2 regions of the Nonomuraea sp. NPDC048881 genome follow, and region 1 is predicted to be linked to the other one. Evidence: predicted binding sites of a transcription regulator. Region 1 holds the regulator's gene; the other holds the start of a gene.
The links. The regulator HrcA, encoded in region 1, represses chaperone genes, less so after heat shock. The targets are predictions, from matches to a motif close to TTGGCACTCTCNNNNNGAGAGTGCCAA.
Positions count from the first base shown of each region.

Region 2: the regulator HrcA is predicted to act here: its motif matches at 1,987-2,013, upstream of groES (co-chaperone GroES).

Region 1 covers NZ_JBEZGC010000007.1:136,315-140,918, forward strand. The annotation lists gene AB0C33_RS25535 (DUF3097 domain-containing protein) at 1-756, opposite strand, end outside; gene AB0C33_RS25540 (hypothetical protein) at 774-1,601, opposite strand; gene hrcA (heat-inducible transcriptional repressor HrcA) at 1,758-2,771, shown strand; gene dnaJ (molecular chaperone DnaJ) at 2,783-3,925, shown strand; gene AB0C33_RS25555 (16S rRNA (uracil(1498)-N(3))-methyltransferase) at 3,935-4,604, shown strand, end outside.
Region 2 covers NZ_JBEZGC010000001.1:54,627-59,230, reverse strand. The annotation lists gene groL (chaperonin GroEL) at 1-1,516, opposite strand, end outside; gene groES (co-chaperone GroES) at 1,586-1,900, opposite strand; gene AB0C33_RS00340 (NAD-dependent epimerase/dehydratase family protein) at 2,072-2,926, opposite strand; gene AB0C33_RS00335 (MarR family transcriptional regulator) at 3,028-3,525, shown strand; gene AB0C33_RS00330 (class I SAM-dependent methyltransferase) at 3,556-4,604, shown strand, end outside.

The DNA.
Region 1 (4,604 bases):
CGGCTCCAGGTCGGCGTAGGACGAGACGGCGCCCAGAATGCGCCGCCAGGCGTCCGCGGGCTCCATGCGCCAGCCCAGTGCGGCGAGCACGCCCTCCTTCCACGGCACCCCGCGCGGCACGTCGGGCCAGCTCGGGATGCGCAGCACGGACGGTTTGACCGCCTGCCAGATGTCGATGTACGGATGACCCACGACGAGCACGTGCGGCGAGGTGATCCGGGCCGCGATCCGGCTCTCCTTCGACCCCGGCACCAGATGGTCGACCAGCACGCCCAGCCTGCGGCCCGGCTCGGGGGCGAACTCGGCCACGATGGCGGGCAGGTCGTCGACGCCCTCCAGGTACTCGACCACGACACCCTCGACCCGCAGGTCGTGGCCCCAGATCTTCTCCACGAGCGCGGCGTCGTGCACGCCCTCGACGTAGATCCGGCTCTCCTTGGCGACCCGGGCCCGCAGCCCCTCCACGGCGATGGACCCGGACGCGCTGCGCCTGGGCCCCGCCGGGGCCGCGGCCGCCGGGCGCACCAGCGTCACGGGCCTGCCCTCCAGCAGGAACGCGGCCGGCGCCAGCGGGAACAGGCGGCGTTTGCCGAACCGGTCCTCCAGGGTGACGGCCTCCTTGTCGCAGGCCACCACGGCGCCGCAGAAGCCGCTGTCGGCGTCCTCCACGACCAGGTCGAGTTCGGCGGGCACCTTCGGGATCTTGCCCTTGCCCGGCCGCCGCCAATTGCCCGCCAGCACATCGCCCTCGTACACACGGGGACCGTAGCAAATCACCCGCTGACCGCAAGGCGCTTACGCGCGCCGCTGCGCCGTACGAGGACGACGACGGTGCCGATGATGCCGATGAGCAGACCGGCGCCGGGGAACAGGAACAGCGCCGCCACCCCGCCGAACAGGCCGCCCGCCGCGGAGAGCACGTCACGGCCCACGCCGAAGCGGGCTGACGACTCCTCCTGCGTGGCGCAGGTCAGCTGGTAGTCGCCCTTGGCGGGGGCGTTGACGGCGAGGATCTCCTGCCAGGTGGTGCCGCCGGCGCTGAGCGTCTGGGTGCCGGAGACCTTGACCAGCCTGGCCTGGGCCGGGCCGCCGGAGATCTCGCACTGGTAGTTGACCCGCGTGTCGGTGGCGATGTAGACGGCCGGGCGCTTGGCGGGGTCGATCGCGACCTTCACGCTTTCGCCCGACGCGAACGTGCTCGTCGGGGCCATGTCCGAGACGCTGCTCAGCACGCCGCCGGCGAACACGACCACGCCCACGACGCCGAGCACGACGGCCACGGCCCACACGACGGCGATCCACCACAGGCGGGGCTTGATCGCCTTGCCGTCGATCCTGGCCGGGAACTGCGGCTGGCCGCCGTACTGGTTGTGGGGGCCGTACTGGTCGGGGTGGGCGTACTGGTTCTGCTGGCCGTACTGGTTCTGCTGGCCGTACTGGGGTGGGGGGCCGTACTGGGCGGGCGGCTGTTGCTGCTGGTAGGGCGGCTGGCCGTGCTGCTGGGGCTGGTACGGGGGCTGGGCGTACTGGTTCGGCTGACCGTAGTAGGGACCCTGCCCCTGGGGCGGTCCGTACTGCGGGGGCTGGGAATTGTCGGTCATGCGGCAAGTGTGAGGCCTGTCGCTTGTAAGTCGCTAGCAACAGGATGGGACCTGGTGTTATCGCACCTTGTGGGCGAGAGCCGTACACTTGGCACTCGGGAACACGGAGTGCTAGACCTGTCGTTTCCCTGTTAGGCAGAGGCAGGAGGTGAGCACGTGCTCGACGAACGGAAGCTGGCGGTGCTCCGCGCCATTGTCGAAGACTACGTGTCCACCAACGAACCGGTGGGCTCCAAGGCGCTGGCGGAGCGCCACAACCTCAAGGTCTCCCCGGCAACGGTCAGGAACGACATGGCCGCTCTGGAGGAGGACGGGTACATCACCCAGCCGCACACCAGCGCGGGCCGCGTGCCGACGGACAAGGGCTACCGCCTGTTCGTCGACCGGCTCTCGCAGGTCAAGCCCCTGTCGGGGGCCGAGCGGCGGGCGATCGAGACCTTCCTCGCCGGCGCGGTCGACCTCGACGACGTGGTCTTCCGCACCGTGCGGCTGCTCGCGCAGCTCACCAGGCAGGTCGCGGTCGTGCAGTACCCGACGCTGACCCGTTCCACGGTCAGGCACGTCGAGCTGGTCCCGCTCAACGAGCGGCGGGTCATGCTCGTGCTGATCACCAATACCGGGCGCGTCGAGCAGCGCGTGATCGAGCTGCCCGAGGTGGTGGAGGACGACCGCATCGCCCATCTGCGCGCGGTGCTCAACTCCTGCCTCGACGGCTGCGGGCTGAGCAACGTCCCCGAGCTGGTCGCCGACCTGCCCGAGCGGCTGCCCGCCGAGGACCGGCCCGCCGTGGCCACGATCCTGTCGGTGCTGCTCGAAACCCTCGTCGAACGCCATGACGAGAAGATCGTGTTCGCCGGCGCGGCCAATCTCGCGGGCGCCGACTTCGCCACCGGCCTGCGCGACGTGCTGGAGGCGCTGGAGGAGCAGGTCGTGCTCATGCGGTTGCTCGGCGAGACATCCACAGACACCCCGTCCGCGCTCACCGTGCGCATCGGCTCGGAAAACCCCTACCTTCGCGGCACGTCCATCGTCGCAACCGGATACGGTTCTGGCGACAACCAACTGGCCCGGCTCGGCGTGCTGGGTCCCACCAGGATGGACTACCCCGTGACGATGGGCGCCGTACGCGCGGTGGCACGCTACGTCAGCCAGATCCTGGCTGCATCTTAAGAGGTCGATAAGTGGCAAACAGCGACTACTACGCCACCCTCGGGGTGCGCCGTGACGCCAGTCAGGACGAGATCAAGAAGGCCTACCGCCGCCTCGCCCGCGAGCTGCACCCCGACGTGAACCCCGATCCTGAGACCCAGGAGCGGTTCAAGGAGATCACGCAGGCCTACGAGGTGCTGTCCGATCCGAACAAGCGCCAGATGTACGACCTGGGCGGCGACCCCTTCGGCGGCGGCGCGGGTGCGGGCGCGGGCGCCGGCGGCTTCGGCGCGGGCTTCCCCTTCAGCGACATCATGGACGCCTTCTTCGGCACCGCGGGCGGCACCCGCGGGCCGCGCTCGCGCGCCAGGAGGGGCCGCAACGCCACCATCCGGGTCGAGCTCGACCTGCGCGAGACGGCGTTCGGCACCACCCGCGAGCTGGTCGTGGACACCGCCGTGCTGTGCGAGGTGTGCCACGGCGCCGGCGCGGCCCCCGGCACCCACCCCGACACCTGTGACATGTGCAACGGGCGCGGCGAGATCTCCCAGGTCACCCGTTCGTTCCTGGGCCAGGTCATGACCTCGCGGCCGTGCCCCCAGTGCGGCGGCTTCGGCAGCATCATCCGCCACCCCTGCCAGGAGTGCTCGGGCGACGGCCGGGTGCGCACCCGCCGTACGATCAAGGTCCGCATCCCCGCGGGCGTCGAGGACGGCACCCACATCCAGCTCGCCGGCGAGGGCGAGGTCGGCCCCGGCGGCGGCCCGCCCGGAGACCTGTTCCTGGAGATCGTCGAACGCGCGCACGAGATCTTCGAGCGGCGCGGCGACGACCTCCACTGCACGGTCCAGATCCCGATGACGGCCGCCGCGCTCGGCACCATCCTCGCCGTCGAGACGCTCGACGGCTCCGAGGAGATCGACGTGCGCCCCGGCACCCAGTCCGGCCAGGTCATCACCATGTACGGGCGCGGCGTGCAGCGGCTCAACGAGTCCGGCAGGGGCGACCTGCTCATCCATGTCAACGTCGAGACCCCGATGCGGCTCGACCAGACGCAGGAGGACCTGCTGCGCGAGCTGTCCAGGCTGCGCGGCGAGGAGCGGCCGCCGGGAAAGTTCGCCCCGGGGCAGCAGGGTTTTTTCTCCCGCCTGCGTGACGCCTTCAACGGCAGGTGACGATCACCCGTGACCGTCCCCGTGTTCCTCGCCGAGGACCTCAACGGCGCCGAGCTCACGCTCGACGGCCCTGAGGGGCGGCACGCGGCCTCCGTGCGGCGCCTGCGCGCCGGCGAGCGGGTCGACCTGACCAACGGCGCGGGCGACGTCGCCGAGTGCGTGGTGCGCGAGGTGTTCAAGGACGCACTCGCGCTCGACGTGCTCGCCCGCTACACCGTCGAGCCGCCCGCGCGGCGGCTGGTGGTCGTCCAGGGGCTGCCCAAGGGTGACAGGGGCGAGCTGGCCGTCGAGATGATGACCGAGGTGGGGGTCGACGTGATCGTCCCCTGGGCCGCCTCGCGCAGCATCACGCAGTGGAAGGGCGACAAGATCGCCAAGGCGGTGGGCCGCTGGCGTGCCACGGCCCGCGAGGCCGGCAAGCAGGCGCGCCGGTTCCACCTGCCGCAGGTGGCCGAGCTCGCCTCCACCGCCCAGGTCGAGGGGCTGCTGGCCGACGCGGCGCTGGGGCTAGTGCTGCACGAGGAGGCCGCCGAGCCGCTGTCGAAGGTGGCGCTGCCGCCCGGCGGCGACATCGTCGTCGTCGTGGGGCCGGAGGGCGGGGTCTCGGAGGAGGAGCTGCGCAGGTTCGCCGCGGCCAAGGCGGTGCCCGTGCTGCTCGGGCCCACCGTGCTGCGCACCT
Region 2 (4,604 bases), on a different contig from region 1:
AAGCCGCGTTCTGCACCGCGGACCGGGTCACCTTGACGGGGTCGATGACACCCTGGGCGATCAGGTCGACGTACTCGCCGGTGGCGGCGTTGAGGCCCTGGCCGGCGGGCAGCTCGGCGACCTTGTGGGTCACCACGTAGCCCTCCAGGCCGGCGTTCTCGGCGATCCAGCGGGCCGGCTCGACCAGCGCGCGGCGCACGACGCCGACACCGGTGGCCTCGTCGCCGGTCAGGCCGAGGTCGTCGAGCTCCTTACCCACGTGGATGAGGGCCGAGCCACCGCCGGAGACGATGCCCTCCTCGATCGCGGCGCGGGTCGCGGAGATCGCGTCCTCGAGGCGGTGCTTCTTCTCCTTCAGCTCCACCTCGGTGGCGGCGCCGACGCGCAGCACGCACACACCGCCGGCGAGCTTGGCCAGACGCTCCTGCAGCTTCTCGCGGTCCCAGTCGGAGTCGGACTGCTCGATGGCAATCTTGATCTCCTTGACGCGGTCCTCGATCGCCTGCTGGTCGCCGGCGCCGTCGACGATGGTCGTGGCGTCCTTGGTGACGACGACGCGGCGGGCCGTGCCGAGCACCTCGAGGCCGACGTGCTCCAGCTTGAGGCCGACCTCTTCGCTGACGACCTGGCCGCCGGTGAGGATGGCCATGTCCTGGAGCATCGCCTTGCGGCGGTCACCGAAGCCCGGGGCCTTGACGGCCACGGAGGTGAAGGTACCGCGGATCTTGTTGGTGACCAGGACGGCCAGGGCCTCGCCCTCGACGTCCTCGGCGACCACGAGCAGCGGCTTCTTGGTCTGGGCGACCTTCTCCAGCAGCGGCAGGAAGTCGGCGATGGAGGAGATCTTGCCCTGGGTGAGCAGGATGTACGCGTCCTCCAGGACGGACTCCATGCGCTCGGGGTCGGTCACCATGTAGGCCGACAGGTAGCCCTTGTCGAACTGCATGCCCTCGGTGAACTCGAGCTCCATGCCCATGGCGTTGGACTCTTCGACGGTGAGGACACCGTCCTTGCCCACCTTGTCGAACGCCTCGGCGATCAGCTCGCCGATCTTGGCGTCCTGGGCGGAGATGGTGGCGACGTTGGCGATCTCCTTCTTGTCGCCCACCTCGCGCGCGCTGGCCAGCAGCCGGTCGCTGATCTCCTTGGCGGCCTTGTCGATGCCACGCTTGAGCGACAGCGGCGAGGCGCCGGCGGCCACGTTGCGCAGGCCCTCGCGGACCATGGCCTGGGCCAGCACGGTGGCGGTGGTGGTGCCGTCGCCCGCGATGTCGTTGGTCTTGGTGGCAACTTCCTTGGCGAGCTGGGCGCCGAGGTTCTCGTAGCGCTCCTCCAGCTCGATCTCACGAGCGATGGTCACACCGTCGTTCGTGATCGTCGGCGCACCGAACTTCTTGTCGATGACGACGTTACGGCCACGCGGGCCGAGGGTTACCTTCACGGCGTCCGCGAGGGCGTTGACACCGCGCTCAAGCGCGCGACGGGCGTCCTCGTCGAACTGCAGGATCTTCGCCATGCTGAAAGTCCTCTCCTGGCGTCGAAAGCCCCGGGCCCTCAAGAGCGCCCGGGGCTCGACACAACCGGCTTACTTCTCGATGATCGCGAGAACGTCGCGGGCGGAGAGCACGAGGTACTCCTCGCCGCCGTACTTGACCTCGGTGCCGCCGTACTTGCTGTAGAGGACGACGTCGCCCTCGGAGACGTCGAGCGGAATACGCTTGTCGCCGTCCTCATCCCAGTTGCCGGGGCCCACCGCGAGGACCTTGCCCTCCTGCGGCTTCTCCTTGGCGGTGTCCGGGATGACCAGACCGGAAGCGGTGGTCTGCTCTGCCTCAAGCGGCTGAACCACGATGCGGTCGCCGAGCGGCTTAACGGGAACCTTGGTGGCGGTCGTCACGATCGGACCTCCCCTTCAGATTTGAATGATCTAGAAGAGGCGACCAGCGGGGCCTGCCGTCGCGGGTGTCAGACCTGCCTCGTCGCACGTTGGCACTCTCAAGGTGAGAGTGCCAACAGGAAACATATGCAAGAGGGCCTTGACAGTCAACACGAACGCGTCTGCTCAGAGCGATCAGACGTAGGAACCCTCGGTCAGATCGGCGACGACGCCGGGCCGGGAGGGGTTCCAGCCGAGTTCGGCGCGCGTGCGTGTCGCGCTGATGCGCTGGCCGAGCGCCAGGGCCTCGGCGAAGCCCGCCCCCAGCACCTGGGCCGCCTCGGCCTGCGGCCAGGGCTCTGCCTGCGGCTTGACGCCGGCGGACCGGGCCGCCGCCTCGGCCACCTCGGCGACCGGCACGGCCTCCTCGCTGATGCCGTGGTAGACGCGGGCGCCGCCCCTCTCCAGGACAGCCACGACGAGCTCGGCCAGGTCGTCGACGTGCACGAACGTCCAGGTGTGCGGCTCGCCGCCGGCGGTGACGTAGACCCCGGCGCCGCGCTCGGCGGCCTGCGCGCGCATCATGGCGGGGATGCCGCCGCCGCGCCCGTGGACGACGCCGGGCCGGATCACCGAGCCGCCGCCGTCGATGACCAGCTGCTCGATCTCGTGCCGGTACGCCACGAGCTGAATCGGGTCGGCCGGGCTGTCCTCGTGCCCGTCGACGGTGGCGCCCAGCACCCACACACCGCTGGTGAAGACCACCTTCCGGCCCGACGCGGCGAGCACGCCGATCGCGGCCAGGTCGGCCTCCTTGTCGCCGCCGAGCTGGGCGGCGACCACGATGGCGTCGATGTCCGGGGTGATCGCGGCGGCCAGCCCCGCGACGTCGGCCAGGTCTCCGTGACGCTCGTCCGCCACGCCCGGCACCCGCCGGGAGCCGTCGGCGGCGGGCCGCACCAGAACGGCCACCTCGTGCCCCTGCTCGGCCAGCCGCTCGACCACCGCGCCGCCGATGTACCCCGTCGCGCCCAGCACCAGCACCTTCATGATGAACCTACCTCGAAAATTTCTACGTTGAACATTTCGACGTGGACAGTACCGCACGACGCCGAACATTTCAACGTCGAAGCTTTGGTAGGGTGAGCCCTGTGGATGACGCGGTGGACGTGATTCTCGGACAGTGGGCGCGGACACGGCCCGACGTCGACGTGTCCCCGATGGGCGTGATCGGCCGGATCTCACGCGCCTCGCGCCTGCTGGAGCGCGGCGTGAAGGACTTCCTGGCCGAGCACGGGCTGGAGGCGTGGGAGTTCGACATGCTGGCCACGCTGCTGCGCAGCGGCGCCGACGCCACGATGTGCATGAAGGACCTGTCCAGCTCGGCCATGGTCAGCCCCGGCGCGCTCACCAACCGGATGGACCACCTGGTCCGGCGCGGCCTGGTCCACCGCTGGCCGGCGCCGCACAACCGGCGCATGACGCTGGTCGCCCTCACCGACGAGGGCAGGCGGGTCGCCGACGAGATGCTCGTCCTGCACGCCGCCAACGAGGAGCGGCTGCTCGCCGGGCTGTCCGAGGGCGAGCGCGAGGCCCTGGCCGGGCTGCTGCGCAGCCTGCTGGTCTCCCTGGGCGACACCTCCCTGTGAGCGATCCCGAGTTGTGAGCGGAGTGCGTACATGGATCTCGACGCCTTCGGCGAGCTGCTGACCCCGCGCGGGCAGCGGGCGCTCGCCGAGGCCGCGGAGCTGGCCGGGACCGATCCGGTCGCGGCGGCGACCAGGCTGCGCCGCACCTACGACGCGGCGCTCACCTCCGCCGCGCTGACGCAGGCGGCGCTGCGCGAGCGCGCCGCGGCGAAGTTCGGCGCGGACGCCGCGGTCATGTACTTCACCCCGCACGGCCTGGAGCAGTCCACCCGCCGGGAGGTCGCCGACCACCGCGCCCGGCGCATGGGCGCCGGACGGGTGATCGACGCCTGCTGCGGGGTCGGCGGCGACCTCCTGGCGCTCGCCCGCGCCGGCTGCGAGGTCGACGCCGTCGACCTCGACCCGCTGACCGTCGCCGTGGCGAGCGCCAACGCCGACGCGCTCGGGCTGGCCGGCCGGGTGCGGGTGCGCGTGGGCGACGCGGCGCAGGTCCGGCCCGAGGAGTACGACGTGCTGTTCGCCGACCCGGCCCGGCGCAGCGGCAAGGGCCGGACGTTCGACCCCATGGCCTACTCGCCGCCCTGGCCGGTCGTGCTCGACCTGGTCGCACGGGCGCCGCGGGCCTGCCTCAAGGTCGCCCCCGGCATCCCGTACGAGTTCATCCCCGAGGGCGCGGAGGCCGAATGGGTCTCCTACAAGGGCGAGGTCAAGGAGGCCACCCTCTGGACCGGCCCCCAGGTCGGCTCGGCCCGGCGCGCCACCCTGCTGCCCGGCGGGCACACGCTGACCGCCACCGGCGTCCAGGCCGCCGTCGGCCCGATGGGCCGCTACGTCTACGAGCCCGACGGCGCCGCGATCCGGGCCCACCTCGTCGGCGAGGTGGCCGAGCTGATCGGCGGACGCCTGCCCGACCCCATGATCGCCTACATCACCGCCGACGAGCCCAGCCACACCCCCTGGGCCTCCGGGTACGAGGTGGACGAGGTCATGCCGTTCTCGCTGAAAAAACTCCGCGCGGCTCTCCGCGAACGGCGGATCGGAAATGTCACCATCAAGAAACGCGCGTCGGCGATCGACAT